2 regions of the Sphingobium sp. WR1 genome follow, and region 1 is predicted to be linked to the other one. Evidence: riboswitches for the same ligand, from Rfam matches in the RefSeq annotation. Region 1 holds a riboswitch; the other holds the start of a gene.
What was found. A riboswitch is a leader RNA that binds a small molecule or an ion and turns the genes downstream of it on or off. The one in region 1 is predicted to bind cobalamin.

Region 1 (5,380 bases):
GCCAGACGCCGTCCAGATCGACCCGCGCCTCTATGCCGTAGACGGCGCGGAGATGGTCGGGGGTGAGCACCTCCGCCGGGCCGCCATCGGCGACCAGGCGGCCCCGGTCGATCAGCAGGAGCCGGTCGCAATAGCGCGCGGCCATGGTGAGGTCGTGGAGCACGGCGATCACCAGCGCCCCGTCCTGCGCCTGCGCCCGCAGCAGGTCCATGACGTCGATCTGGTGGCCGGGGTCGAGGCTGGCCAGCGGTTCGTCGGCGATCAGGGCGGGGGCTTCGACCGCCAGCGCCCTGGCCAGCAGCACGCGCGCCCGCTCGCCGCCGGACAGTTCGGTCGCGATCCGCTGGCGCAGGTCCAGCACGTCGGCGCGCGCCATCGCCCGCTCGATCGCCGCCGCATCCTCGCCACGGATGCGCGACATGGGGCCGAGATGGGGCAAGCGACCGAGGCCGACGAGCCGTTCCACCGTCAGCGGCCAATGGAGCGTCTGGCCCTGCGGCAGATAGGCGACCCGCCGCGCAAGTGCGTCGCGGCGCAGGGCGGCGACGTCCTGGCCGTCGATCAGGACATGGCCTTTCACCGGGACAAGGCCGAGCATCGCCCGTGCGAGCGTCGACTTGCCCGCGCCGTTGGGGCCGACGATCCCGACCAGGGCGCCGGCTCCGAAGCGCGCGCTGATTCCGTTCAGGACGGATCGTCGTCCAAGGGTGACGCGGATCGCGTCCAGTTCCAGCATCACCATAGCCGCCGCTCGCGCATCAGATGGAGGAGGAAGATCGGGATGCCGAGGAAAGCCGTGACCACGCCCAGCTTCAGTTCGTTCATGATGTTGATCAGCCGCACCGCTATATCGGCGAAGGTCAGCAGCGCGGCGCCGCCCAGCGCGGCGGGCAGCAGGATCGCCGAGGGGCTGCGATCGGTCAGTGGGCGCAACAGGTGCGGCACGATCAGGCCGATGAAGCCGATCGCGCCCGACACCGCCACCGCGCCGCCCACGCCGATCGCCGTGCCGAGCAGCAGGCGAAAGCGCGTGCGGCGCAGGTCCACGCCCAGCGCCTGCGCGCCATCCTCGCCCAGCGTCAGCGCATCGAGCGCGCGGCCATCCCACAACAGCAGCACCATGCCGGTGACGATACAGGGCAGCGCGATCCAGAGATGGTCGAAGGAGCGGTTTTCCAGACTGCCCATCAGCCAGGTCATGATCTCCATCGCGGCGAAGGGATTGGGCGAGAGGTTGAGCGCCAGGGCGATGCCCGCCTGCGCCAGCGTCGCCACTGCGATCCCGGCAAGGATCAGCGTCAGCGAACTTTCCGACCGTCCAGCGAGGAAGAAAAGGAGCAGCAGCGACAGGCAGGCGCCGCCGATCGACAGGAGCGGCAGCATCACCGGATGAAGCTCGGCCAGACCGAAATAGAGCGCGCCTACCGCGCCCAGCGCCGCCGCGCTCGACGTTCCCAGCACCGACGGTTCGGCCAGCGGATTGCGCAGATAGCCCTGCATCGCCGCGCCCGCCAGGCCCAGCATCGCGCCGACGGCGAGGCCTATGAGCGTGCGCGGCAGGCGCAGGTCGAACAGGATGATGTCCGTCACCCTGTCGCCATGGCCCCAAAGCGCGGCCCAGATGTGGGGCAGGGGGATGTCGACCGCCCCTAGCAGCAGCGATCCGATCGCCGCCGCTGCCGTGAGGACGGTCAGGCCCGAAAGGAGCAGGATGCGCTTTTGCGTCATCTCCATCATCTTAGCCATTTGCCGCACATGCGCCGGCGATTATGGGGAGAACCATGTTGCGCAAGGCCTTTCTTCTTTCCCCCTGCTTGTGCCTGCTCGTGGCGGGTGGATCGGTGCTCCGGGCCGGGGCGCCGGTCGCCGCACCAGTTACTGGGCCGGCTCGCCCGCCGCAGCGTATCGTGTCGCTGAACCTCTGCGCCGACCAGCTTGTCCTTGCGCTGGCCGACCGCAGCCAGATCGCCGGGCTGACCCGCAACGCAAGGGATGCGGAGATGTCGGCCGAGGCGGCGCGAGCGCGAGGCCTGCCGCTGCTCCGCAATTCGGCCGAGCAGATATTGGCGATCGGGCCGGACCTGGTCGCCGGCCTGCCGGCCTGGCGCAGCGCCATGCCGGGGGGATTGAACCGGCGCGGCTACCGGACGCTCGACCTTAAGAGCGCGGACAGTCTGGCGGATATCTACGCCTCGATCCGGGCGACCGCCGTTGCGGTCGGCCATGCCGATCGGGGCGAGGCCATGGTCGCGCGGATGAAAAGGGAACTGGCGGGGCTTCCCCGGCCGGGGCGGGGCCGCGTTGCCGCCTATTATCAGCGGCGGGGATATATGACCGGCACGGGCACGCTGATCGACGATCTGATGCGGCATATGGGGCTGGTGAACCTTGCCGCGAAGCTCGGCAAGCCGCCGCTGGCGCAGGTCAGCCTGGAGGAGATGGTGGCGGCGCGCCCCGACTTCCTGATCGTGGAAAGCGCCACCGACCGCGCGACCGATCAGGGCAGCGAGATGCTGCACCATCCCGCGCTGCGCGACATTCCCCGCATCAGCATCCCGCAAGCCTGGACCGTGTGCGGGACGCAGGCCTATGCCCTTGCCGCGCGCAGCATGGCCGGACAGATTATGCAATGGGATAGGGCGCATCGCTGACATTCATTCTTAACGAGACGACGCGCTGCCGGGTGCCGCGCGTCGCCCGACAGGTCAGAAGCTCAGGCGGACGCCGCCATAGGCGGCGCGCCCGGCGGTGGCGAAGCTGAACACTTCCTCATAGTCTTCGTCGGCAAGATTCTCGACCCGGCCGAACAGCGCGACGTTCCGCGCCAGCTTATAGTCGAGGCTGAGGTTCACCAGCACATATTCCCGCATCGATACGGTGACGGGGGCATAGCTGGGGTCGGTATAGGCCGTGTCGGTCGCGCGGCCATTGTAGCGGATGGTGAGGGTGCCGGAGAGCCGCTGGTCGGCGCTGCTGACCGTGGTGTTGAAGCTGGCGACATGCCTGGGCCGACGGATTTCGCGCACGCCATCCTCCCTGGCGTTGAGCCATGTATAGGCAAGGTCGAAACGCAGTTGGGGCAAGGGCTGGGCGCTCACGAACGCCTCGATCCCATGCTGCTTGCTCTTCGTGTCGCGATTGGCGGGTGTGGCGATGAAATCGGGGGCGGGGTAGCTGGTATAGATTTCATCCTTCAGCGTGGAATCGAACCAGGTCGCGCCGATCGTCGCCCAGCCGCCGACGCTCTGTTCAAGCCCGACTTCCCAGCCTTCGGATTTTTCCGGCTTCAGGTTCGCGTTGCCGATATAGGTGCCGTCCATATAGCCGTAGAGTTCATAATAGCCGGGATTCTTGACGCCCGTGCCATAGGCGGCGCGGATGCGCGTGCCGGTCGGCAGCGCATAGCTGCCCTGAACGCGCCAGGTGGTGGTATCTTCGAAGCGGTTATTATCGTCGTAACGCACCGACCCGCCCAGCGAGAGGGGGCCGGCGGTCAGTTCATATTGGCCAACCAGGCCCAGATTGTCGGTATGACGCTTGCCCTGGAAGACAAAATCGGATGGCGTCGTGTTTTGGAAACTTTCCCGCTCCACATCGACCGCGCCGGTGATGCGGTGCGTCACCGCCTCCGTGCCCAGCGTCAGGCTGGAGGTGAGGGAGCCTTTGTAGCGGCGGCCCTTGTCGCCATAGTCGAAGCCGAAGGCGTTATACCCCTTGCGGGTGGTGTCGGCGAACTGGCCCGACAAGGTGCTGATCCAGCGCCCGTCCAGCCCCGTGACCTGCGCGGACAGCAGGCCATAGAGCGCTTCGTTGCGATAGCGCACGCCGGGGCTGTCGACGGTATAGCCGAAAAGCGGGCTGGCCGGATCGAACTCGCTATTGTTGGTGTCCGCCCTGGTCAGACTGTAGCGCAGCACGCCGGTCAGCTTGAGGGCGTCGGTCGGCGTCCAGTTGAGCTTGGTGCTGGCGCCCAGGCTTTGCGAGCCGATGTCCCGGCTGCCGCCGCGCGCGGTCGGATAGCCGTCCGTGTCATAATAGGAGGCGGACAGCGCATAGTCGAAGGCGTCGCTCGCGCCCGCGATCCGCGCCGCGCCGCTGACCGTGCCGAAGGAGCCGCCCTCCGCCCGCGCGCTGATACCCGGCGCTTCCCGGCCCGACAGGGTGATATAGTTGATCACGCCCCCGATCGCGTCGGAACCGTAGAGCGAGGATTGCTGGCCGCGCAATATCTCGATCCGGGCGGCGGGATCGGCGATCAGCGTGCCGAAATCATATTCGCCATAATAGGGGTCGGCCGCCTCTATGCCGTCGATCAGCACCAGCACATGATTGGCTTCGCTGCCGCGCAGGCGGATTTGCGTCTGACCGCCGACCCCGCCGATGCGGCTGACGGCGATGCCCGGCACGTCGCGCAGCACGTCGGACACGACGCGGGTTTGCCGCGCCTCCAGCGTGGCGGCGTCGATCACGGTGACGGACGCGCCGAGCTGGCTGGCCCTGACGCCCTCGCCGGAACGGGACGCGGTGACGATGATCTCGTCGCCCGGCGGCGTGCCCGGCTCGCCATCGGGCGTTTGCGCCAGTGCGGGCGTCGCCGCCGCCATGGCAATCAGGGAAATGGTCGTAACGAACTTCATGGAAGGCCCCCTTCCGAACACCGGCAACGAAGGCGGGGCCTGCCGATGCGCCTATCGCGATCGACCGGCGCAGGGCTGGCGAGCCGGCGTCATTGCGCTCGACCAGCCTGCGCCGAAGCGGCCCGCGCCGCTTGGTCGTCGCTCGACGGACATCCTTCCGTGCCCCGGCCTTTCCCTGGACCTGGGACATGAGCGACCCACGCCGGCTGGTCTCCTGGCTCGCGGGTCGTCGCTTGATGCACACCTTCCCAGGTTTCCCCAGTGGCTGTCCCGGATCGGCCCGGAACCCGTGCATCGCGCTCGCCGCTTACAGTTGCAGGGACAGCCCTGGATTTGCCGGCTTTCTGGAAAGCCGCCTCACCCTGTTCCCATTCAAGCCCCTTGCGGGGCACCGGCGCGATCATGCGGGACGCATCTGCGCCCCACATGATCGCCCTTAGCGCAGCTTGCGATTTTCGCAATCGGCTTTCGCTTTTGCTGTGGGAAGCGGGGCTATCGACCCAGGGCCCGAAGACGTGCGCAGCCCCTTTTCCTTTGCAAAGACGGTGAAAAACCACAAAGGGGGCAAGTCGAGGGGGCACCATGAAGAAACATTGTCTGTCCATCCTGTTGCTGATTGTGCCCACCGTCGCCCGGGCCGAAGCGCCGGGCGACGCGCCATCCATCGTCGTGACGGGCGCGGGGCTGGACCTGCCGCCTGGCACGCCGGCCTATGGATCGGTGGTGATCGACCGGCAGCGGTT
Region 2 (25,673 bases), on a different contig from region 1:
TTTCCTCACGGCGGCGCGCCGTGACGGTGATCTGCCCTCCCGGATCGTCGCTGACCTGCGGCGCGGTCTGGGCATGGGCGCCCGGCGCTGCGATTGCGACGAGTGAACTGGCGAGCAGCAATGCGGATGCTGTACGATAGGCCATAAGTCTGATTTCCCCTTATCGTGGCTCGGCCCTCATTTCGTTTTTCGGAAGGGCCGATGATCGCAAGACGCAACCGCGCGCCGATCATTCGGGGTCATGACAAAAATATTTCAGATGACGCTCTTCACCTCGCTCGGCTAAAGGGTCGGCACCGATCGACCGGAGCAAAGTGCCATTTTCTCGCTACGCAGGACATCGCCGGCCCCTGTCGCGCCCTCGCGCGATCTGTCGGCCTATGTGCCTGCGCTACGTCGTTATATCGCCAAGCGCGCCGATGCCGTCGATGTCGACGATCTGGTGCAGGACGTGCTGCTGCGTATGTATGTGCGCGGTCAGGCCGAAGCGATCGACAATATCGAAGGCTATCTGTTCCAGGTCGCAGCCAGCGTCCTGACCGACCGCGCACGGCGCGATCGGACCCGCGAGCGCAGCGCCCATTGCGAGTTGACGGACATTTTCCACCCGGTAGAGGATCGCACGCCCGAGCGCGTGCTGCGCGGGCGCGAGGATGTGGATCGGCTGGTCGAGGCATTGGAGGCGATGCCGGATCTGACTCGCGACGCCTTCGTCCTGCATCGCTTCGAGGAAATGTCCTACGACGCGATCGGCGAGCATCTGGGCATTTCAACGAGCGCTGTCGGGCGGCATCTGATGAAGGCCGTGCGTTTCCTCGCCGCGAGGGACTTACCATGAACAAGGCTTTCGACGCCCGCGCACTGGAACAGATCGATTCTCCGGAAGCGACCGCTGCGGCCTATTTCAGTCATTTCCGCTCTCCCAACGCCACGGCCGAGGATTATCTGACCTTCGAGCATTGGCATACTCGCGACGAGGCGCATCGCAAGGCCTGGGCGCGGGTCGAGCAGGCATGGGAGGAGGCCGGCAAGATGCGCGCCGACGCCCGGATCCTGGCCATTCGCGAAAGGGCGCTGGCCAATCGTCGTCCGCGCCGCAACTGGCGCCGCCCGGTCGCGGCGGCGGCAGCCATAGGAGCCTTGATCATCGGCGGCCTTGCCTGGCAGCGGCACCAGGATATGCCCTCCAAACTCGCCCAGGTGGAAGCGCGCACATTTTCCACCGGCATCGGTCAGCAAGCATCCTTCCGCATGTCCGATGGATCCATGATCACGATCAACACCGGATCCACCCTGTCGGTCAGCGAAAGCGACACGCGCCGCAGCACGCAGGTGAAGCAGGGCGAGGCTTTCTTCGAGGTGGCGAAAAATCCCCGCAAACCCTTTGTGGTGGAAGCGGAAGGCGTGACGGTGACGGCGCTCGGCACGGCCTTTGCCGTCCGTGATTTGGGCGAGGATGGCGTGCGGGTGACACTGGCGCATGGCCGTGTGCGCGTCGACATGCCCGCGGTGGCCGGACAGCCAGCCCAGTCGACCCTGCTTTCGCCCGACACCCAATTGACCTGGCGAGCCGGCCGCTACAGCATCGCGCCGGTGAATCTCCGCCAGCAGCTTGGCTGGCGGCAAGGCATGGTCGTCTTCGATCGCACGCCGCTCGCCCAGGCGGTTGCGGAGATCAACCGCTACAGCTCGCAGGAGATCGTGGTCGCCAGCGCCTCTCTTGCGCGCCGCCCGATCAGTGGCAGTTTCCGTGTCGGTGTCACGCGTGGCTTCCTCCAAAGCCTGGAGGCCAGCGGCATCGCCCGCGTCGCCAACGAAAGCGCCACAGGCGCCGAACTGGTGGAGCCCTGAACGCCACACGCCGCAAAGACTATTCGAAGCTATATCGCATCCGCAGGCCAAAGGTCCGCGGCGCCCCCGGAATGATCGTGGCGGCCGTAAATATCGGATTGAGCGTCCCGCCGGCGCTTGCATAATAACGATCCGTCAGATTGCGGCCCCAGATTTCCAGATCGAGCGGTCGCCCCCCTACCCGCTTCCAGCCGATGACCCCGCCCAGAAGACCATAGGTAGGCTGGATGCCGAAACGCTCATTCGCCCGCTCGGCGAAGCGGATCGTGCTGACATGGCTGTAGTCGACCCCCAGTTCCAGCCGCCCCAGATTGTCAGGCAGCGGAAATTCCCGAACCAGATTCACGATCCCGCTAAAGCGCGGCGTATAGGAAAAACGGTTGTTGATCGGGTCACTGCCCAGCAAGGGCGCCAGCAACGCAGGCGCATCGACTTTGGTATAGCGCGCATCGACATAGGACAGGCTGACCGTCGCGCGCAGATGAGACCCGATGCTGACCGCCAGTTCACTATCCATCCCCATCACGCGGGCGCGCGAGATATTGACGTAGAGGGAGATGGGATCATTGTCAGGATCGCCGTCGCCATCGAAGTCGGGATCGGGAAACAGCGCCCGCTGAATATTGCGATAGAGGCCTGCATAGACGGCGGTGGCGTAGGAGCCGTGGATTGGACCGATTGCCCACCGTCCCTTGGCTCCCACTTCGAGATCGGTGAAACTTTCCGGGCCAAACTGCTGGAACGGCGCAAGTCTGCCGCCCAAGGTCGGACTGTTATAGCCCCCCGACCGGAAAGCCCGCCGACTTGTCAAATAAAGGCTGCTTTCGCCCCGCCTCCGGGTCAGGGCGGCCGTCCAGGTCACTCGCCCGGATTGGAAGGAGGTCAAAGATCCTCCCATGTCGATGCAATCAGTCCGCGACAAGGGCTGTGCGTCCACGCTGCGCAAGGAACAGCCTCGCACCCGTTCTCCGGTATAGCGCAGTCCCAAATCCGCCGTCAGTCTGGGCGCCAGAGGAACAGTCACCTGGCCAAAGATGGCCGTACTTCGAAAGGTCTGATAGTTGGCGATGCTGCTGACCGGTTTCCCCGGTCGAACGAATTGCGCGCTCCTTTGCAACATGGTCCCCGCCGGCGCGCTTTCGAGGAAGAAGACCCCGGCGATATAACGCGCTCCGCCCAGCCGGCCCTGCACCTGAAATTCCTCGGTCAGCTGCCTCAGATTGGCGCGGCCGCTCAGGTCATTGATCGCCAGCGGCGTTCCGTCGCCATCCAGCGCGTTGACGATCCGGGTCGACCGCCAGCCTGCGATATTACGCAACAGCAAATCGTCATCGCCATATTCTGCGATGTTCGTCACCCCGCGGAAGCGCCGTCTGAAAAGCGGCGAAAGCCCCGATTGGGACGTCCTCCTCCCAAGCCCCTGTTGCCGTTCCAGCAAGGCATCGACATCACATGCCCCCTGACCACAATCGAAGTAAGGCGTATTTTCTGCCGTGCGAGCAGTCCCACCGTCATAGACGCCTGTCAGTATCTGGGCGGAACCCCGCTCGTCGGCATTGAGCATATCCAGCGTAAGGAGTGATCGAAACATCCCTTCCGGCGCGAAACGCAGCACCGCACGAGCGGCATCGCTATGCACGTCATCCGCCCTACCGCCCGATGCCATGTGGACGAAGCCATCCCTTCGCATCCGCTGCCCCGCAATCCGCAGCGACCATAGACCCATCGGGGGCAGTTCTACTGCTCCCTCGATCCGGTTCATGCCGTAATTGCCGACATCGGTCTCGACATAGGATGGCATGTTGTTGCCCGGCTGGACGGAATGGAGCAGAATCGCGCCGCTGGTCGTGTTGCGGCCGAACAATGTTCCCTGCGGCCCCCGCAGGATCTCGATGGAGGCCATGTCGTAAAGCGGTGAAAGGGCCGCCTGGTTAGGCAGCGGCACCTCTTCTTGATAGACCACCAGAGGAAGGCGGTTTTCGTCACTGATCGATCGCCGTTGCCCACGCATGACCAGTAGCGGCGTCGCGCTGGACGTCTGGCCGGTGGCGACAAATCCCGGTGTGACGCGCGCCAGATCGGCCAGCGTCCTGACCGCCTGCCGGCTGAACTCATCGGGACCATTGCGCGCCACCAGCAGCGGCACCTCTCCCCCCTTTTCCAGCCGCCGCCGCGCCGTGACCAGAATGTCAGTATCGCTCGCCGGGCCGGGGGCTTCCACACTTGCCGAACGGGATAGGGCCGGCTGCACGATATACAGGTTCCTGCCGACGCGAAGAATGTTTACGCCCAGCCCTCGGGTCATGTGCCTCAGCGCGCCCTCGGCCGCCATGGCTCCATGCACCGGCCTTGTGCGCTTGCCCTCCAATCCGGGGGCATTCAACAATATCTCGACCTGTGTCTGCCTGGCCAGTTCCGCGATCGCGGCGCTCAGCCTTTGCGAAGGCACATCCACTGCGCCGGTCCTTGCTCGGGCGTCCATGGCCATTGTCGCAGCGGCGGCCGTCAGGATGGAGGTGCAGACGATGCGAACGAACAACCGGCTCTATCCCTGATGTCCCCTGCTTGCCAGGTAAGACATATGTTATCCAGGGATCGGTATCGGCGAAACGGTCCGATCGCAAGCCGTCGCACGCCTTGCAACCCCGTCCAGATTTGGAGCGTCACGATCCACTTTGTCCTGACTGGCTTCCGGCTCCGGTCGATTGCGGTCAGGCAGCTTTGTTAGCGAACATCCAGCAAAGCTACCATCAAGGATGATCTGATCGTCATCCGGCAACTATTGACGCTTGAGAAGGCGTTCCGCCCAAAGGCCGAAGACGATGCCGATCGTGGCCCAGAGCAGCAGTTGCGTGGCAATCGACCCTATCCGGAAATCCCATAGCAGCGTTGCCGGGAAGTCTGCAGGCACCTCATCAATTGTCGGCAGCAGGAACTGACCCAGTCCGACCAATATGAGATAGGCCCCGGTCGCCAGCAGAGTTGCATCGAAACCCCGCCATGTGCGCAGCAGGGAGGAACGCAGCTTGCCGGCAATGACAGCCCCGCCCAGCGACAGGATTAGCATCCCGAAATAGGCTGCGGTGCGAACGCCCACGGTCTCATGCTTGCCGACGGCAGGGGGCGTCTGGGGATATTTGATCCCCGGAACGATCACGACCAACAGGAAAGCGAGGCCTGCAAGCAGGAGGGCGAAGCTGCGCGGCCCGAGCTGGCCGACGCGACCATAGCCATAAGCGAAAACCAGCGAGAATATGCCGCCAACCGCCGCTCCATAGAGGGCAAGGGCAGTGAACAGGCCCGCCCCCTTCTGCGTCTCGCGACTGACGAGTTCCTCCCCCCCGTTACCACCCATGGCGCTCATATCGTGCGCCGAATGGGACTGTTCATAGGCGATAGCCAGATCGATCTGGGGTTCGGCCACCATGCGCGCGCACAGGGTCGACAGCAGGGCCGCGAGAATGCCGGCGAGCATCCCGCGCCACAAAAGATCCTTCGTCATGGAAAGGCGGCATCAATGGCAGGGAAAGCCGAGGAGATGCCGGCCGTCATGCACATATTCATGCACATACATGCCGCCGAAAAGCGCATAAGCGCCTTGTTCCGTGCTCACAAAGTACAGGAAGATCATGGCGATCAGCGTGCCTAACACCCCCCAGGGCAGAATATCTTTCAGCGGGATCGAGCTGCTTCCGCGGACGGGAATGAAACCATCGTCGAACAGGGCGGCGGTTATTGCCATCATCATACTCCGTTGCGGGATTGCGCGTCCCGATAGGTCATCAACTCAGGCGAAGGTCTGACTCTCGACGCGGCAAGCCGACATCGATTACAGTGGCGCGACCGTCCCGGATTTTCACCGGCTTCTTCATCCTGAGCGCTGCCGCCCCTTTGAACCCTTAGGCAGACAGCGTCAACTTGTTCGGAGGCATTTCTGACCGCATCGCTCATCCTGCTTTGCGCCGCTTCCACCCGAATGAGCAGAATCGGTGGATTTGCCAACACCGATGAACCGCTCGATGCGCGCGGGCGCAAGGATGCCTCCGGCTTCAGACCGCCCAGGGCAAGCGATCGGTTCATCAGCAGTCCAGCCCTTGCAGCGGCGGAAACGGCCCTGGCCATGGGCGTGAGCGCCCAGCGCGAAGAGTCGCTTGCGGACATGGGTGCCGGGCGATGGGCGGGGCTGAGCTTCGCAGATATCCATGAGAAGGAGCCTGAATCATTGGCTGCATGGCTGGGCGATCCCGCGAATGGCGCGCCCGATGGCGAAACCCTGCCGTTCGCTCAAGAGCGGATCGGACGTTGGCTGGATCGGTTGGTCCATGATGACCGGGGCATATGCGCGATCACGCATCCCATGATGATTCGCGCGGCACTCATCCACATGCTGGGCCTAACCCAAAGCGCCGCGCTCGCAATCGATCTGGCACCGCTTTGCGCCGTTACCTTGTCCTATAACCGCATGTGGCGCCTGCAATCGATCGTGCCGAACAACTGATCTCTTGCGGCGCCCGGCCGCTCGCTGTAACAGCCCCGCGTTCGGCACGGCTCTGGGCTTTGCCGGATACAAGATCGCGCCGGTGTCCCGAAAGGGACTTAATAGGGAACGCGGTGCGGATGGCCTTCCGTATGGAATTCCATCCCAATCCGAGGCTGTCCCTGCAACTGTAAGCGGCGAGCGCGATGCACATGCGCGGCGGGGCAAAGCGTCCCACGCCGCTAGCCACTGGGCCGGACGCTAAGTCATGCGAGGCCTGGGAAGGCCGTGCATCAAGCGATGACCCGCGAGCCAGGAGACCTGCCGGCGTCTGGTCGCTCTTGCTTTGGTCCAGGGGATGGCCAAGGCACGGTGAACTCCGTTCGAGCGGCAAATAAGGTGGCGGCCTGGCCGCAACGGCGCATTGCGCCGGTCGCTTGCCTGCGTCCGGCTCACGCCCTTGCAACCGTTACGGAGGTTTTCCGTCACGGTGTCGGACCGTTCGTAACTTGCGACGGCAGTGGAGAGCGGAAAGCTCCCGATGTCAGATTTTGGGGGTTCGAACATGAAATCCATAACACAGATATTTTGCATAACCGCGTCCACCATCGCTTTCGCGACAATGGTCGGGATGGCCCATGCCGAAGAAGCAATATCCGATGGCGAAAGCATCGTCGTCACCGGCCAGAGCCTTGAAGAAACGCTGCCTCAAGAGCTGTCCGGTTACGGCCATGACATCGTGACGCTGGACGAAAAGCGCATCAAGGACAGCGGGGCAGTCGATCTGGCCCGAGTGCTGGAAGGCGTGCCCGGCCTTTATATCCGCTCGCGCAACGGTCCCTTCACCTATGTCGATGTGTCTCTCCAGGGATCGCGTACGCAGGACGTTCTTTTCACGCTTGATGGCATCCGCCTCAACAACCGCCTCTATGGCGGCACCTCACCCAACGACACGTTGCCAGCCAGCATGATCGAGCGGATCGAGGTGCTCAAGGGCGGTGAGAGCCTGTTTTACGGGACGCAGGCATCCGCCGGCATCATCAATGTCGTGACCCGCAGCTTCACCGACGATTTCAACGGTCAGGTCAACGCCGGTATCGACAGCCGCGCCGGCACGACGCTCGACGGCTATGTCCGCGGCGGTGTCAACGGACATCGCTTCGTCGCCTATGCCTCGCGCAGCCAGTCTGAAGGCTATACGCCGTTCAGCGCCTATCAGCCCAGCCTGACCGATACCAAGCTTGGGCACGACCTCTGGTCGGCCGGCGTCAAATATCAATATGAGTTCACGCCCGACCTGGCGCTGAACCTGCAATATCAGCACACCGAGGCAAAGCTCGACAATCTGTCGGCGACCCGGATCAGGGAAAGCCGGAACGATCGCAATGAGGAAATCGCCAGCGCCCGCCTCGACTATACCGCGGACGATGGCATCCAGTTCTTCCTGAAGGGCTATTTCCACGACTGGAAGACGGCCTATGTCCAGATCCGCAACCCCATTCCATCGGGACCGCCAATCGTGGTCTACCCGGCTGGAACATTCTGGGGCTATCAGGACTGGGGCGGCAGCGCCGTGGTCAAGCTGCACCTGCATCCGGGTCTCGAATATCTTCTTGGCTATGATTTCCAGAGTTTCAACGGCCGCGACGACGTCCTGCTGATCGCGCCGACCAATGAAAAGGTCCATGCCGGCATCTTCCAGGTCCGCACCACCGACGAATTGTCGGCGAAGGGCAAGCTGGCGGCGGGACTGCGCTACAACAAGACCGGCGGCGCCAAGAAGACGATCTGGAACGCCTCGGGTCGCTATGATTTCAGCAGCGCCTTCTTCATGGAAGCCAATGGCGGCACGTCCTTCATCCTGCCGGACGCATCGCAGCTTTACGGCAACGATCCCTGCTGCGAGATCGGCAATCCCAATCTCAAGCCCGAGCAGAGTCTGAACTTCAATGCGTCCGTGGGCGGCCTCCTTCCCGCAGGCGGGGCGGAGATTCGGTGGAAGGCGACCTGGTTCGAACGTCGGATCACCAACCTCATCGACTATGACTACGACAATCCGGCTTTCCCTGAAGGCACCTATTCCAACACGGAAGGCAAGGTGCGCTCGCGCGGCGCGGAGTTCGAGATCATCGCCAGCCTGGCTGGTGGCTGGAGCCTCAACGCGAGCTACACTTACGCACGCATCCGCAATCCGGGCGCCACAATCCAGCGCGATCGCAATCCCGAGCAATATGCCAAGGGGACGCTCGCCTATACGCCGGAAGACAGACCTTTCGGCGTGAACGTCGCCTTGAGCTGGATCGGCGACACCTGGTCGACGCTATCGGGCTTTGGCCGCCGCAACTATGGCAATTATGCGCTGGTTGATGCTGGCGCCTATCTTTACGTCGATGGCGATGCACGTCGGAACAGGTTCGGTATCAATGTCGAGAATATCTTCGACAAGGAATATGCGACACGGGGCTATTCCTCGGCTGTGACCGACGCGGGCGTGCTGGACGGGACCAATAGCCGCTTCTCCTTCTTCAACCGGGGCGTACCGCGCACGCTGCGTGTGACCTATGGCCTGAGCTTCTAAGGCCATGCTGAAGCCGATACTCTTCCTCCATCGCTGGCTGGGCGTCGTTATCGGGCTGCTCATGACGATCTGGTGCCTGTCCGGCTTTGTCATGATGTATGTGGATTATCCCCGCCTGATGCCGGCCGAGCAGCTGGAGGGGTTGGCGCCCCTCCAGCGGCCCGCACCGGAAATATGGCACAAGATCGACATGGCGCCCGAGAGCGCCCTGTCGTCCGTCCGCATCGAAATGATGGCAGGACGACCCGTGTTGCGGGTTACGCCGGCGCTGGACCCGACCCGGCCCATCGCGCAAATGCGCACCATCCCGGAAGCCATCGACCTGATCGACGGACAGCCGTTCAAGGGCGTCGGCAAACAGGATGTTCGGTCTATCGCCGGCGAATTTGCGGCGGGCAGGCATATTGAAGCCATGCCGGACGCTATCACCGAAACATCCATCGACCAGTGGACCGTGCAGACCTACCGCCGCAACGCGCCGCTCCATCGTGTGGATTATGCCGATCCGGCGGGCACGCAAATCTACATATCCGGCCGAACCGGTGAGGTCGTGCAGCAGACGAGCCGTTTCGAGCGCTTCTGGGGCTGGCTCGGCGCCGTACCGCACTGGCTCTACCCCACCTTGTTGCGTCAGGACGGAGCCTTGTGGAGCCAGGTGGTCATCTGGACATCCCTGATTGGCTGTTTCCTGACCGCCACCGGCCTCTGGGTGGGGGTTGCGCGGCTCAGGCGAAGGCGCGATGGCTCCATCGGATCGCCCTATCGCGGGATCTGGTGGTGGCATCATATGTTCGGCCTGTTCTTCGGCATCCTCACATTGACCTGGGTCGCGAGCGGCCTGTTCTCGATGAACCCATGGGGCTTTCTGGACAGCATGGCCGGCTTTGCGGAACGGAAGCAGCTTGCCGGCGAAATGCAGTGGAGCTCGGTTCGTTCTGCCCTGGAACATCTGCCCGGCTTGCCGAAAGAAACGGTTCGGGTCGAAACCGCGCCATTGGGTGGTAAGGTCTATCTCATCGTTATGGAACGGCAGGGCAAGTCGACGCGCTACGATAGCAACGGCCAGCTCTCGCCACTTGAGGAGGGCACCCTCAAATCCGTGATCGTCCGGTCCATGCCATTGACGAAGCTGGAACGGCTGACCCGCGAAGACAGCTATTATTACAGCCACAAATTCCCGGCGCCTCTGCCTGTCTGGCGCGCGCAGCTTGATGATCCTGAGCGGTCGTTGCTCTACATTGATGCCCGCTCCGGCCAGCTTGTCCGGGCCTTCGATCGCAACGGCCGGGGCTTCCGATGGCTGCAGGATGGGCTTCATAGCCTGGATTTCCCTGTCCTGCGCACTCGGCCAATCTGGGATCTGGTCGTCCTCCCCTTGCTGGCGATGGTCACGCTCATATGCGGAACCGGAACGTGGATGGCGTGGAAGAAAGCACAGCGCGACTTGCGCAGAATCCGCCGCCGGCTTCGTCCCCGGTTGTTGAAACAGTGAAGAGGCTGTTCCTTTGCAGCCTTGCGCAGGCCAAACCCCAAACCTCAAAGCGAAAGGTGGGCTTGCGCTGTAGCGCCTCGGTTGGCTGCAACGAGATACGCATGACACACCTGCGGCAATTCGCGGCGCAGACATGCAAAATTATCTTCGGAAGCGTCTGCTTCCATGACCACTCGGACGGAGCCTCCAAGCAAAGCTGCCAGCATGAAGGCGACCGAAGCCCGATCGGCAAAGTCCGCATCTGGTGCGACGGCGAGCAGGCTTTCGATCATCTGCGTCATGCATGTCGCCGCCCTGTTCATGAGTTCTGACAAATCGAACTCGGCGGCGATGCCATAGATGGCGCGGGACGCGACCATGTCCGCCATCTTCGCATCGAGCCAGGCCGTGGCAAGGCCTTCCGCAATCGCCTTGAGGCCGCATCCCATCAGACGCTCGGCTGCGTCCCGCATAGCGCTTTCAATCAGATCGAACTGGCGCTCGACCAGTGCAAACAGCAGCGCCTGTTTGTGCGGATAATATTGATACATCGTCCCCACCGATACGCCCGCCCGTTCAGCTACGCGCGTTGTCGTGAGCCGTCCTACGCCGCCCGCCAGCAAAACCTGAATGGTCGCGATGTGGATAGCCTCGATCGTCGCTGCGGAACGAGCCTGTCGCGGCGTTTTGCGGGGCCGGAGGACCGAAGGCTCGGGTCGGTTCATATGCGAATTCCAAAACTGAAGGATCGTTCATATCTTGGTGGCTCCGACGGTCCCCCGCAAGGAGTTTGACGATGAAGACGATATTCATAACCGGCTGCTCGACCGGATTTGGACGTGAAACGGCCCTCTATTTCCTCGACAAGGGCTGGAACGTCATCGCGACCATGCGCAATCCCGGCGCCAGCAGCTTGCCGACTTCAGACCGGATACGGTTGCTGCCGCTCGACGTTACCGATGCGAACAGCATTGCGGCCGCGGTCGCCGAGGCCGGCCCCATTGATGTGCTCGTCAACAATGCAGGCGTCGGCTGGCTCAACGCCGTCGAAGGCACGCCCATGGCAATAGTGCGGGATATCTTCGAGACCAATCTCTTCGGCGCCGTGGCGATGATGCAGGCGGTTCTGCCGGACATGCGCAAGCGAGGATCGGGCGTGATCGTGAATGTCAGTTCCAGTTCGACTTACAAGCCCTTGCCGCTGCTGTCCGTCTATCGCGCCAGCAAGGCTGCGATGAACGCGCTGACCGAATCTGCTGCGCTCGAACTGGCGCAGTTCGGCATCAGGGCGCGGGTTGTCATGCCCGGCATGGCCCCCTCGACCAGCTTCGCTTCCACGGCGCAGGGGCAGATCATGGAAGCAGGTGGCTTCCCCGAACCCTATGCCGAATTCGCGCAGCAGACGCTGACCATGATGCAGAGCGCCGGAACCGGCCCTGTCACCACGGCCCAGGACGTGGCGGAAGCCGTGTTTCGTGCGGCGACGGATCCTGATTGCCCTTCGGTATTGCCGGCTGGCGCAGATGCGATCGCCTGGTCGAGGGGCGAATGAAGGCGATCGGGAGCAGAGTTGCCGCCCGCGAAACCGTCACCATGCTGATCGATCAACTATTCGCCGAGCAACAACGGCGCATTTTCGCCGACACCGAACTGGACAATCATTCATCGATCGCCTTGCTCGCCTGAGACGGGCTGGCATCCTTGTCTATTTCGATGTCTATTTCGATGTCTGTGCGTGCCTTCCGAGCAGCAGCAGCGCCAGCGCGCCGACAAGCGAGCCGGTCGCCATCAACGCTGAAACCAGGTCAAGGCCGAAACCGGCGCTGAACAGGAAGCCTGCCACGATCGGCCCCAATGCCGCACCGCCCCGGCCAATGCCGATCACAAATCCTGTCCCGCCCGCGCGCACGGCGGTCGGGAAGACTTTCGCGAACAGAGCATAAAGGCCGACGACGCCCGCATTGGTGCAAAATCCTGCGACCCCCGCGACCAGCGCCAGTTCGGTCAGGCTATCCTGCCCCTGTCCGAACAGCGTCACCAGCGCAGTCGAAGCCAGCATGGCAATGATGACCAGCGCCCGAACGCCGATGCGGTAGGTCAGCAGGCTGAGGAAGGTCGCTCCGGCAAGTCCACCGACATTGGCCCACACCAGCACGTCGCCTGCCTGGGACGCGGCATGACCCATATCGACCACGATCTTCGGAATCCATTTCAGGATGAAATAGAAGGTCATGATGTGGCAGAAATAGGCGACGGTCAGCAGGATGGTGCTACGCGCAAGATCCGGTGCGAAGAGTTGGCGGATCGATGCCTTCGCCGCCTTCTCCGGCGCTGGGGGCAGGCCCGTCGCACGCTCATGCCCAAGCCGGCGCAAGGTCGCGTTGATCCGGTCCAGCGCATCAGGGCCGCGTTTCTGGACAAGGAAGCCGACCGATTCGGGCAGCAGGAACCATGCGATCGGCAGAAAGGCCGCCGTCACCACCGCGCCGAAGCTGAACACATCGCGCCAATGGCCCTCCGCCAGCAGGCCCGTGGCGATCGAGCCGCCAATGATAGCACCCATCGGATAGCCCGACGCCATGATCGCCACGGCGAGATTGCGGTGGCGATCATTGGAAAATTCCGCGACCAGCGCGTTGGTGCAGGCCAGCATTCCGCCTATGCCGAGGCCGGTGAGGAAGCGGATCGCCGACAGGCCCGCCACCGACGTCGCAAGCGTCGCCATCCCCATGCCGCCGGCCATGATGACGAGGCATCCCAAAACCGTGGGCCGCCGCCCGATCCGATCCGCGACATTGCCCAGAATGACCGATCCCAGGGCCATCCCGATCAGTTCCATCGACAAGACCAGGCCCAGCGCCGCACGATCGATGCCCCATTCGCTGGCGATGCCAGGCGAAGCGAAACTGATCGCGAGCACATCGAAGCCGTCGAGGGCGTTGAGCAGGATGCAAAGCGTAACCGCCGCAATCTGCAGCGGGCGCATCGCATTTCGGGAGAGGATGAATTGGGGATCTTGGGTCATATCATCTCTGAATCGACAGGGTGAAAATGGGCGCGGTCGATGCGGCCGTAGATCCTGTCGAGCAGCGCGCAGGAGAACAACAGCAACGGCGCGGGCAGGGAAAGGCAGAGCAGCACGGTTCCACTCGCCATTCCGATCATGACCAGATAGCCGACAAGCAAGGGGCCGCCCGCGGCGCCCAGCCGGCCTATGCCCAGCGCCCAGCCAAGGCCGGTCGAGCGGACGGACGGCGGGTAGAAGAGGGCCGCCGCCGCGATCACGCCCTTCTGCCCCCCGCCTATGCCGATCCCGGAGAGAAAGGCGGCGGCATGAAAGGGGAAACCGCCCCGTGCGGCGAAGCATCCAAGCAGGAGCACGCCCGCAAACCCCATGCCGCCCAGGGCGAGGAGCGCGCGGAACGGCCCCAGGCGATCGGACCACCAGACGGCCGGAACCGCGCCAAAGGCGGTGCCGAGGGTGAAGAAGCTCGTCGCAGCAACCCCGCTGCCATAGGATTGGCCTTCGCGCGCGCTCAATAAGGGCATCCATGCCTGCAGCGCGTAAAAGAGACCAAGCCCGATGGAGAAGATCAGCCAGAACAGCAGCGTCCCGACCCTTAACCGCGGCGCGAACAATATGGGGAGGGGCCTTGCAACCGGCCGGATTGGCGCGCCCGGCGGCAACATCTTCCACAGCAGCGCAGCGGAAATCAGCGCCACTGGAACGGAAAAACCCCATGGCGCCCGCCATCCCCAAAGCGGCACCAGCCAGCCACTCATCAGCCCGGCCACCAGAAAGCCGCTGGAGAAGGCCAGATAAATGCCGATGACCTGCGCGCCGCGCCATCGCCGCCTGCCATGGCGGCTGGCGATCGACACGGCACCGGGCACGGCGGCACCGACCGCCATGCCGGTCATGAGGCGGCCGAAAGCCAGCAGGGCCACGCCGGACGCCGCGAGACAGAGCAGGGTGGCGGCGGACAGGCCCAGCAGCGCGCCGCAGATCACCACCCTTTCCCCTACCCTGTCGGCCAGCGGCGCCACGAACAGATACCCCAGCAACAGACCGAAGATCGCAACGGACAACAACGGTCCCGCCCAGTTGCTTGCCAGGCGCCAGTCCCGCACCAGCCCCGGCATCGAAAAGCTCAGCGTCTGCAGGGCATAGCCGCTCACGAACAGCGTCATGGCGCAGCACAGGATCAATTTTGCGCTATCGGATCGCATCCCGACCACCGCACCTCTCTCCTCCCCTTTCCCGCAGCGCAACGGAGGACGGGCTCCTGTTCCGGCTGGCACGGTGATCGGCAACGGGACGGCGGCCACGGCGTCAGAACCGCAGGATCAACATTGTCTGGACAAACAGATTATCGCCATAACCCGCCCGGCGTAAGACTTTTCCGGCATCGGCATAATTCACGATGCCCGCCAGCGAGACATGGGGATTGATCGTCCAGTTCGCCTTGAGACGCGCAATATTGGCGACGTGCCTGCCCGCGACATTCTGCGTCCCGACATAGGGCTGCGCATTGCCGCGAAAGACGGCGTCACTTTCATCCGGCCGCCAGTATAAGCCAGCCTCACCCGTCAGTTGCAGGCCCTTCGCGACCGGCACCGCCAGCGTCGGCGCAACACCCATCATGTTGATCGCGCCCAGATAATTATCGTCGCTGAAGATGATGGTCGCATTGTAAAGGAAGTTGAACGCGCCGATCCTGCCGTCGCTGTCGAACGTGCCGCCGCCCGACGCAAAATCGGCATGGAAACCCAGCCGGGGCGCGGCGCCGCCCTTGCCGATCGCGATCGACTGGTTGGTGCTGACCGCCCAGGCGTCGACGGTGCGATGGCCGAAGCGGCCATCCTGCTTCATGGCCGTCCAATCGAAGGCGAAGCGCCCCACCCGTCCCCACAGACGCGCGCCATAGGTCTCACGCCGCTCCGAACCGGAAAGCTTGCCCAGCGTGCGGTCGTCATTCTCGAAATGATAGTAGAAGGGATCGAAATAGATTCTCCCCTTCCCTCCCATGATCGGGCCGTCGGCCGCGACGAAGCTGCCGTAGACGCCGCTCAGCGTTTCGCCGTTGCCGATCGCATCGTCAAACAGGGCAGCACCCTGCCGCGTCGGTTCGAACCGGAAGGCGCTGAAGCGGAAACGCCGCCAGTCCATCGACAGCCGCGCGCCGTTCATCGATACGCGGATATTGGGGTTCTCGCGCGGGCTGATGATGAAGCGCGGGCCGTCGAAAAATTCCTGCCGCCCGATCGTCACCCGCGCCACGCCGGATCCCACCGGCGCACGGAATTCACCGAACAACTGCTGCACGATGAGGTCATTGCGCTGGATCGGAATGGCATTGCCCTCATTCTTCCCGAAAATCTGCCCCGAAGCAAGTTCGCCATAGATGCGCACCGCCGGTCCGATCCGCAGATCCGCCGCAATGGCCGTGCGCGAGAGAAACTCGATCCGGTCCGCCTTGTCGTTGAGCAGCGGCCGGGTGGACAGGCTGACGCTGCTGCGATGATCGCCGTTCAGCGACAAGGACATGCTGCCCTCATCGTTCAGCGGGATATATTTGAGCGGCGACGCCCAATCTCTCCTGGCCTTCGGATCCTTCAGGAAACGCCAATCCTCGGCATTGCGCAGCATGAAATAATGGGGACCAAAACGGGGCCCCTGCCCATCCGCTTCGGCCGGATAGGGCGAGGTCAGCGGGTTGCGTTGCTGCTGCGCCGGGGCGACGGCCGGTTGCGCCGACACGCCTTGCCCGCCCGCAGCCGCCAAGGCGCAGCCCGGTAGGAACAAGGCAATGGTCAGGCATCCGGCAAGGCCCCGATCGCGCAGCCGGCATATCCGGTTGCGCATCGTCATCCTCTCGTCCGTTTATTTCAACGGGATTTCCATGAGATCGCGACCCACCACGATCTCGCCCCCATAATGTTTGGCGACCTCGTCGCGCCACATCGCGTCGGTAATCCAGTCCATGTCTCCAGGCACGAAATGGCTGAGCACCAGCTTCTTGGCCCGGGCGCGGGTCGCGATCCGGCCGACCTGCTCGGCCGTGGTGTGGCTTTCGATCAGATGGTTGCGAAAGGCAGGCGTCCCGTTGGCAAGCTTCACCAGCTGGTCGACGCCAGGAACATAGAGAACCTCGTGCACCAGCACGTCGACGTCGCGGGCGAAGTCCGCGAGCGCCGGATTGAAGGCTGTGTCGCCGGAATAGACAACGCTCCCATATTGCGTTTCGAACCGGTAAGCCAGATTGTCGAGCGGCGGATGGGGCGTGGTGAAGACGGTGACGCTCACGCCGTCGGCCGACATGACCGATCCCTGCCTTGCCGCAAGGTCATGCGCGCGCAGCAGCGTCGCCGGGTCGGCGCGCCCTTCATCAGCCATGCGCGTGGCGACATCCATGCGGTTGAGACGCCAGAAATCGGCCGCCATCGCCTCGATCCCGACCGGCCCATAGGCGTCGACCGGGCGACGCAAGGCGCCGGCCGCCCACATATTATAGACCAGATTGCCGAATTCGAGTTGATGGTCGGAATGCATGTGCGAGATGAAGATCGCGCGGATGTCGGCAAGGTTGAGCCCCGCCTTAACGATCTGCGCCGTCACGCCCATGCCTGTGTCGATAACATAGACATTGCCGTCCACCATCAGCGCATTGGCGGGGTTGGACCGGCTTCCGCCGACGCGCGGGCCGCCCTTCGTTCCCAGCAGCACCAGTTTCGCGCCCGAGGCGGACACGGCCTTTGGTGTGGTCGCCTGCGCGATCAGGGATTGCCCGGTGCAGGCCAGAAGCCCTCCCGCGGTGACGGCCAGGGTCGTTCGCAGCATCGAGCGACGGTCGGCCATGGGATTGAACGAGGCTGTCTTCATGCGATCCTTCTCCATCGAATCCCGATGCGGTCGGGCTCGTTGACGTCCGCCTATCATCGGATGCGGCATCTCGTCAATACGAATGAGATTCTTATTCTGTTTTTGGCCCCGATGGACAATCCGTGCGGGATCGGCAATGCAGAGCGGATGACCAAGGCCATTCTAGCACCCGATATCGACGAAGATCTTGTGCGGGTCGGGGTCATTCCCGCGCTTCAGTTGCGCAGCCGCACCTTGCGAGACCGGCTGATCCGGGAATCGCTGGCGATTGCGCGGAAACATGCCTTTGACGATATCGGCATCAGCGACATCTGCGCCGCCGCGGACTGCTCGACCGGCGCCTTCTATTCACGATTTCCCGACAAGATCACCTTGTTCAAGGCGGTGATGGTCTTTGCTGCCGCCGAGTCAGGACCATTGCTTGAAAATATCGTTCGAACTTCGCCGTTCCGGGAAATCCTGCCACGCCTGGTCGAGGCGCAGGTGGCCCGCTATATCGAGCAGGAGACGTTTTTCCGCTCGGCCTTCAAGGTCAGCCTGGATGCAAGCGAAGCCTGGGAGCCGTTCCGCCGCAATGCGCACAATCTTGCCAGCACTTATATCGAGCGATTGATGGGAGAGCAGGATATTGATCAAGGCAGCATCAGCACCGACAGCGTTCGTTTCGCCTTTCAGGTCATGTACGGCGTACTGAACAATACGCTCAGCAACCGCCCTGGGCCATTCATGCTCGATAGTGCGGAGTTCCCCCGATTGCTGGAAGAAGCGGTGGTCGCCACGATGCGCATACCGGGCCTTTCGGCCTAGCGCATTTCAGTTGCCCTGAGATCCGCTGTAGCACCGCGCGTAATCTTGGCGATGCCGGCCTCATATTTGAGATTATGGACCGAAATGGACGCCTCGACCCGCTGCACGCCGGGCAGCAGCCGAATATGGTCGGTGATCAAATCATTCAACTGCTCGATATTGGTGAACAGTCCCATGGCCAACAGGCTGTAACGCCCCAGCAGCGCCACCACGCAGGTGATTTCCGGAATATCCGACAGACGGTGCGCCAGATCGGAAATATGGGAGGGGTCCGCGTCGATCCCCAACATGCAAAGATTGGGCGCGCCAGCCATGCGGAAATCGGTCACGACGGTGAACTGGATCAGGCCTTCGCTCTGCAATTTCCTGATCCGCGTTCGGATCGTTCCTTCGGTCACGCCCAGTTCCGCAGCGATGGCGCGGTTGGAAATGCGCGCGTCGCGCGCGAGCTTTTCGACGATCCCCCGATCCAGCTTGTCCAGGCGTGCCCAACCTTCCGGCAAGCTCACAAGGGCACCACGTTGAATTCGAACTTCACAATGTCGACCGCGATGCCCGACGCGATGTGCGCCACTCCCTCGATTGCGGCGATATGGTCGAACAGAAATGTCTGAACCTCGGAGAAATCGTGGAGCACAACGAGCAGTTCGATGTCATGCTCACCGTTCATGATATTGACGCTGAGTATTTCCGGCAGCTCCGCCAGGTCGCGCCCGACATCACGAACATTGCGCCCCTGCACCTTTACCCCCAGGGCGATGATGACATTATAGCCATGGGCGGCAAAGTCGGTCACCGCCACGACGCGCATCACCCGCGCATCCTCCATCTTCTGGAGGCGGGCGGACACGGTCGCCGCCGTCACCGATAGCCGCTCGGCAATTTCCTGGTTGGTCGCGCGGCCATTGACCCGCAGTATATCGATGATGCTGGTGTCGAGACTGTCCAGCGACGGGGACATCGCCATCCGTCCGCTCCTGATCTGCATATAACCCCGTCCTTCCCCGAAGCCGCCTCGCCCCTAGCTGCACCGGAACGGAAAGCGCCTGACCCCGGCGCCCGCCTACTGGCATGATCGAGCGCCCATTCCCTCCTTGCACAAGAAAAACGTCGTTCGTCAAATATTCTACGACGAGCGGAGATTTTCTCCAAAAAATTGCTGCATATGCGTATTCTTTAATGGAATGGGAGACGCAGAAATGATCTCCGACAGGGCGCGGCGTGACCGGATGAGCATGTCCCCCCAACCCGTTCCAAGTCGTGAAAAATGGAGGGCGGCGGAGCGGGAAAGAGGATGGACCGCCGCCCCGTCCGTCAGGCCGGCACCGCCGGTTCGGCGACTGGCCGCAGGACATAGTCTTGCCAAACGGGCGCAGCCATGGCCTCGGCGAACGCCTCATAGCTCCAGGGCCAGCTGGCCGGGACGCCGGTCGCATCGAGATACCAGCTTGAGCAACCCGAACCGAAAATGGTGGTGCGCGCCGCCGTCACGCGCCGCTCCTCATAGGCCTCATGCGCGGCGATGCTCGGCTCCACCGTCCGCGACTGGCCATCCCACAGGGGCTGGAGCAACTGCGCGATATAGTCCCACTGCCGCTCGGCAATGTCGATCAACGAGAAATTGCCGACCGGCCCGGTCGGGCCATTCAACATGAAGAAATTGGGGAAGCGCGGGATCGTGACCGCATAATAAGCGGTAGGACGCGGCGACCAGACATCGTCCAGCGACAGGCCGTCCCGACCCAGAACCTCGGTCGGCCGGATGAAGCGGTCGGCCTGAAAACCGGTCGCCAATATCAGCGTATCCAGTTCCCGCAGTCGCCCATCCTTCAACCGGACACCGTTTGGCTCGATATGGGATATGCCTTCGCGCTCCACATCGACATTGGGCTCCTGCACAGCATCATAATAGCGCCAAGAGTAGATGAGACGTTTGCAGGCCGCGCGATAGTCCGGCCGCAATTTCTCCTTGAGAACCGGATCGCGCACGCTGTTTTCCAGATTGTCCAGACACAATGTTTCGATCATCGCGATATCCGGCCCGTCAACTTCCGTGATGGCGCGGGTAAAGCGATGAATATTGTTCCAATATTCCTCGTCATAGCGGATCGCGTCGATCAAACCCGGATCGCGGCGAAATGCCTCACGCTCCTCTTCGCTATAGCGGAAATAGGGGACGGGCATGATCCATTGCGGCGACCGCTGGAAATGCACCAGTGTATCGGCGCGATCGTGCAGCGCGGTGATGATCTGGACCCCGGTCGATCCGTTGCCGACCACCCCGACCCGGGCGCCGTCGATCCGCGCGTCGTCCTGCCAACGGGCGCTGTGGAAGACGTCGCCGGCAAAATTGTCCAGCCCGGCGATGTCGGGCATCCGGGGATGATGGAGCACGCCCGAGGCCGCGATGACGATATCGGCTTCCACAGTTTCTCCGGTGGAAAGGCCGAGGAGCCAGCAGCCGTCCGCCTCGTGCCAGACGCAGGATATGACTTCACGACCGAACTGGATGTCGGGCATGATCCCATGTTTGGCGGCGGTCAGTTCGAAATAGGTCCGCACCTCATCGCCCCGGGCATAATAAGCTTCCCATTCGGCATAAGGCTCGAAACTGTAGGTATAGGCGTGGGCCGGCACATCGCAGGTCAGCCCCGGATAGCGGTTGTCGCGCCAGGTGCCGCCCAGCCGGTCCGCCTTTTCATAGATGACGAACCTTTTCCCCGCTTCCTTGAGCTTGATGCCGGCCAGGATGCCGGCCATGCCGGCGCCGATGACGACATGGCGAAGGGGCTGACGGTCGATTGGGGTGGACAACATACTCTCCTGCCGATGGTTATGATTCGTGCCTACATCCCCCTGTTTCTTACGCATCCTCCAATTGGATTAACCGTTGCATGGTTGTCTGAGACGCTTCGGCGTTCCCGCCCGTCTTTGTCCGGACGCCGCCGTTCGGCTCAATTTTTTCCGACCTTGAGCGCATCTATAACCGCACGCAGGCCCGCCGAGAGATATTTGCGGGTCGGATAATATAGGTAGAGCCAGTCCTCCGGGACGATCCAGTCTTCCAGGCACGCAACCAAACGCCCGCTCTCGATATAGGGTCTGGCACGATCCTCCCAGATATAGGCCAGCGCAACCCCGGCGAGTGCCGCCTCGATCATCAGTTCATGATCATGAAGGGCGAGCGGCCCTTTCACCTCGATATCGATCTCTTCGCCGTTCCGCCCGAACGACCAGGGATAGCCGACGCTGCTCGGATACATGTTGCGGATACAGATATGATGGATGAGCTCGGCCGGGGATCTGGGGGCAGGCCGCTGCGCGAAATAGGCGGGCGAACCAACTACCGCGAAGCGCAATCGCGGGTTGATCTTCACGGCGGTCATCCCGTCGCGCAGACTCTCGCCCAGTCGAATCCCGGCGTCGAAACCTTCCTCGACGATGTCGACGAGGCGATCCGTCGCGACGATCTCCAGCTCAAGATTGGGGTTGGAGGCAATCAGCGGACCGATCGCCGGTCCCAGGACGAACGGAGCGATCGAATTGGGAGCATTGATCCGCACCTTTCCGAACGGCGTGTCGCGGAACTGGTTGAGTGCATCGAGCGCCGAGCCGATGTCGCAAAACGCCGGCGACAATTGTGTCAGCAGCATTGCCCCCGCATCCGTCAGCGAGACACTGCGCGTCGTGCGGTTGAGCAGTCGGATGCCGACCCTGGCCTCGAGATTGCTCACCGCATGGCTGACTGCCGATGCGGTCACGCCGCGCTCCTCGCTCGCGCGGCGAAAGCTGCGATGCCGCGCCACGGCGTCGAAGGCGGCCAATTCGGAGAGGTCGGTTGCACGCATTAATGATTCTCACTCAGTATTGATGCGAAAACTATTACCCTAATCGACGCAGTCGAAAAGGCGCAAATCGTCCCTGCCGCCAGCGAATGGCTGGCAACATTCAAGGGGACAACCGATGGCAAGAATCGCAGACAGTATGACCACCGATCAGGCCGCCCGCGTGATCGCCGCTGCCATGAACCAAGCCACCATCATGGGCGTCGCGGCCAATATCGCAGTGCTCGATGCCGGAATTCACCTCAAGGGCTTCGTCCGGATGGACGGCGCGGTGCTCGGCTCGATCGACATCGCTTGTGGCAAGGCCCGCACCGCCGCGCTGTTCGCCATGAGCAGCGAAGCCGTGTGGGATTATTGCCAGCCCGGTGCGCCGGCACATAATCTGGAGGCCAGCAATGGCGGCCTGATGCCCTTCGCAGGCGGCCTTCCGCTCGAAGCCTCCGACGGCACGCTGATCGGCGCGGTCGGCGTCTCGGGCGGCGCCCCCTCCCAGGATTTCGCGATCGCCGAGGCCGCAATCGCCGCGCTCAACGGCTGAGTCAGTTCGATCGACCACCATCCACATTGCATGAAAGGATTCTCAAGATGACCAAGACCATCCTCATCACCGGAGCCGGATCGGGTTTCGCCGAAGCCGCCGCGATCGGCTTGGCACAGGCCGGCCACTCCATCATCGCCACCACGCAGATCAGCCCCCAGGTGGCCGCGCTGCGCACCAAGGTCGCCAGTCTCGGCCTCGACAATATCCGTGTCGAGAAACTCGACCTCACCGACCCCTATGACGTCGCCTTTGCGCAGAGCTTCGACATCGACGTGCTGTGGAACAATGCCGGCTATGGCGAGAGCGGCCCGGTCAGCGAAATCCCGCTCGACCTGTTCCGCAAAAATTATGAGATCAACGTCTTCAAGCCGCTCGAACTGACACAGGGCTTCATCAAGAAATGGGTCGCCCAGGGCAAGAAGGCGAAAATCGTCTTCACCTCGTCAATGGGTGGTCTGTTCACCCCGGCGGGCTGGGGCACGTATGTCTCGACCAAGCACGCGCTGGAATCCGTTGCCGAGGCGATCGCGCAGGAAGTCGCCGCCTTCGGAATCAAGGTCCAGACGATCAACCCCGGCGCATATCTGACCGGCTATAACGAGACGATGGCGGACACCGCCTTCCGCTGGCTCGACGACGCGAAGAACTTCACCAAGCGTGATGAGTTGCGCGCCACGTTCGACGCGCTGCTGGCGTCTCCGCAAGGTCATCTCGATCCGCAGGAGATGATCGACCGCATGATCAGGATCGTTCCCGCCGATACCGGCAAGGTCCGCAACGTCTGCCCGCAATTCGTCGAGGATATGTTGAAGGACGCGCAGGCCGCCGCCTGGACTGCGCAAATCTAACGCCCCATCGGAGCGGCGACCAGCCATCGCCGCTCCCACGATTTCGGAGATTCATCATGACCAGCAACATCCGTTTCCTGCCGCGCTTCGTTGCGCACGCCGCGCTTGGCCTGATCGCCACCGGCATCGGTATCCTCACCCTCACGCCCCGCGCACAAGCGCAGACCTCGGCAGAGAATAAGGCGGCGGTCGCAGCCAGGTTCGATGCGTGGAAAGCCGGAACCGGCACCCCGTTCGAACTGCTCGCTGACGAGGCCAGCTGGACGATCGAGGGTCATTCCGCCGTCTCGAAGACCTATCCGACCAAGGAGGATTTCCTCCGCGATGTCATCCGCCCGTTCAACGCACGGATGTCGGTCGGGATCAAGCCGGCAGTGCGCAGCATCACGGCCGAGGGCGATCGCGTCATCATCCTGTTCGACGCACGCGGCACCGCTCGCGACGGTCAAGCCTATGCCAACAGCTACGCCTGGTTCTTTCGCATGAAGGGCGGCCGCGTCGTCGAGGCCAACGCCTTCTTCGATGCCCATGCCTTTGACGATCTCTGGCGCCGCGTCATGCCCGCCGGATGACCGCTGCTGACCACTACCCACTTTAATGCACCGGAGGCGGCCTTGGGCCGCCTCCCTTTTGATGTAGGCTCAGGCGAACCAGGCGCCGCCGTTCACCGTGACGATGCTGCCGGTGGCAAAGCTGCCGTCATCGCCCGCCAGAAAGGCCACCGCGCCTGCAATTTCATCGGGATGGGCCAGTCGCCGCATCAGGCTGTCGGCCGCGATCGCATCCTTCAGTTCGGATGGCAGAGTGGCGTAGATTGGCGTTTCGGTGGCGCCGGGATTGACCGCATTGACGCGGATGCCGCGCCCGGCCAGTTCGCGCGCCATCGCCCGCGTCATGCCCAGCACCGCCGCCTTGGCCGCGCAATAGGGCACCGGGCCGTCGCCCTTCACCCCGGACGTGGAGGCGATGTTGACGATCGCGCCGCCCCCGCCCTGCCCGGCCATCAGACGCACCGCCGCGCGGCTGCACCGGAAGGCGCCATCGAGCGTCACCGCCATCACCCCCGCCCAGCCTTCATCCGAACAATGGATCGTCTGGTCGATGAAAACCTCTTCACCAGCCGCCTGTCGTGCCTGGGCGGCATAATATTCGGCCATGCCGTCGCCCGGCGCGCTGCCGCGCCCGGCATTGTTGACCAGCACATCGACACCGCCCAGCGCAGCCGTCACCTGCGCAAAAGCCGCATCGACAGACGCGCTGTCCCGCACATCGCCGGCGATGCCGACATGCGGCGCGGGCAGCACCGATCCCGCCGCCGCCGCGTCGAGATCCAGCACCGCGACTGTCGCCCCCTCCGCCGCCAGCCGCCGCGCGATGGCGGCGCCGATCCCCTGCGCGCCGCCGGTCACGACCGCACGTTTTCCCTTCAGCCTCTCCATGCGATCAATCCTCCACTTCGGGCCGCCAGGCGACGCCATTGATATGGCCACCGCCATCGGCGAAGAGGGTATTGCCGGTCATGTAGCCGCCGCCCTCGCTCGCCAGGAACAGAGCTATGGGGCCGATATCCGCCTCTGCATCGCCGAAGCGCCCCGCCGGCACCTGTTGCAGGATCGCGTCCGCCATGGCCGGATTGGCGGCGAAATAATCCTGCGCCTGCGGGCTGGTGGCGGAAGGGCAGATGATATTGCAGGTGATGCCGAACGGCCCCCATTCGACCGCCGCCGTCCGGGTCAGCGCGCGCATCGCTTCCTTGCTGGCATTATAGGCGACGGTGAACATATGCGCATTGACGCCGTTCAGCGACCCCAGGTTGATGACGCGGCCATAGCCCTGCGCCTTCATGATCGGGAAGGCCGCCTTCATCGCCCGGAAGACCGCATAATAGTTGAGCGCGAAGGCCCCTTCCATGTCCGCGTCACTATGCTTTTCGATGCGCTTGGGGAAACTGCCCCCGGCATTGTTGACCAATATGTCGAGCCGACCGAACCGGTCATGCGCGGCCTCGACCATCGCCTCCACATCCGCGCGCTGCGTCACGTCGGTCTGGAGGAAGACGGCGTCGACGCCATAGGTATTGCGCAGATGACGCGCTTCTTCTTCGCCCTGATCCGCCTTGCGCTGGGCGATGGCGACATGCGCGCCGGCCTGGGCCAGCGCACGGGCGATGCCCTGCCCCACACCCTGCCCGCCGCCGGTGACGAGCGCAGTGCGCCCTTCGAGCAATTGGCCCATCTGTCTCTCCTTCCTGGGATTGCGGTCGTCCGGCTCAGGCTTCCAGCGCCGGATAGTCGGTATAGCCTCTGCGGTCGTCGCCTGCGCCGGTATAGAAATGGGCGCGATCGCCCCTGGCCAGCGCCGTGCCGCGCCGG

Region 2: linked by a shared signal. The riboswitch ahead of AC58EF_RS13180 (TonB-dependent receptor plug domain-containing protein) and the one ahead of AC58EF_RS11050 (TonB-dependent receptor plug domain-containing protein) in region 1 are both predicted to bind cobalamin.

The regions. Positions count from the first base shown of each region.
Region 1 covers NZ_JCATID010000007.1:88,348-93,727, forward strand. Annotated here, with positions in the region: gene AC58EF_RS11035 (ABC transporter ATP-binding protein) at 1-742, opposite strand, end outside; gene AC58EF_RS11040 (FecCD family ABC transporter permease) at 736-1,728, opposite strand; gene AC58EF_RS11045 (ABC transporter substrate-binding protein) at 1,782-2,651, shown strand; gene AC58EF_RS11050 (TonB-dependent receptor plug domain-containing protein) at 2,706-4,637, opposite strand; cobalamin riboswitch at 4,825-5,047, opposite strand; partial or broken gene AC58EF_RS11055 (TonB-dependent receptor) at 5,220-5,380, shown strand, end outside.
Region 2 covers NZ_JCATID010000010.1:4,321-29,993, forward strand. Annotated here, with positions in the region: gene AC58EF_RS13145 (TonB-dependent receptor) at 1-145, opposite strand, end outside; gene AC58EF_RS13150 (RNA polymerase sigma factor) at 383-838, shown strand; gene AC58EF_RS13155 (FecR family protein) at 835-1,851, shown strand; gene AC58EF_RS13160 (TonB-dependent receptor) at 1,871-4,390, opposite strand; gene AC58EF_RS13165 (CbtA family protein) at 4,631-5,353, opposite strand; gene AC58EF_RS13170 (CbtB domain-containing protein) at 5,366-5,593, opposite strand; gene AC58EF_RS13175 (histidine phosphatase family protein) at 5,828-6,349, shown strand; cobalamin riboswitch at 6,413-6,671, shown strand; gene AC58EF_RS13180 (TonB-dependent receptor plug domain-containing protein) at 6,894-8,906, shown strand; gene AC58EF_RS13185 (PepSY domain-containing protein) at 8,911-10,398, shown strand; gene AC58EF_RS13190 (TetR/AcrR family transcriptional regulator) at 10,443-11,102, opposite strand; gene AC58EF_RS13195 (SDR family oxidoreductase) at 11,174-11,929, shown strand; gene AC58EF_RS13200 (hypothetical protein) at 11,926-12,063, shown strand; gene AC58EF_RS13205 (MFS transporter) at 12,095-13,402, opposite strand; gene AC58EF_RS13210 (MFS transporter) at 13,399-14,568, opposite strand; gene AC58EF_RS13215 (alginate export family protein) at 14,711-16,249, opposite strand; gene AC58EF_RS13220 (MBL fold metallo-hydrolase) at 16,262-17,260, opposite strand; gene AC58EF_RS13225 (TetR/AcrR family transcriptional regulator) at 17,321-18,067, shown strand; gene AC58EF_RS13230 (Lrp/AsnC family transcriptional regulator) at 18,064-18,576, opposite strand; gene AC58EF_RS13235 (Lrp/AsnC family transcriptional regulator) at 18,573-19,034, opposite strand; gene AC58EF_RS13240 (flavin-containing monooxygenase) at 19,382-20,881, opposite strand; gene AC58EF_RS13245 (LysR family transcriptional regulator) at 21,022-21,915, opposite strand; gene AC58EF_RS13250 (GlcG/HbpS family heme-binding protein) at 22,031-22,450, shown strand; gene AC58EF_RS13255 (SDR family oxidoreductase) at 22,498-23,301, shown strand; gene AC58EF_RS13260 (nuclear transport factor 2 family protein) at 23,358-23,873, shown strand; gene AC58EF_RS13265 (SDR family NAD(P)-dependent oxidoreductase) at 23,943-24,740, opposite strand; gene AC58EF_RS13270 (SDR family NAD(P)-dependent oxidoreductase) at 24,745-25,536, opposite strand; gene AC58EF_RS13275 (alkene reductase) at 25,571-25,673, opposite strand, start outside.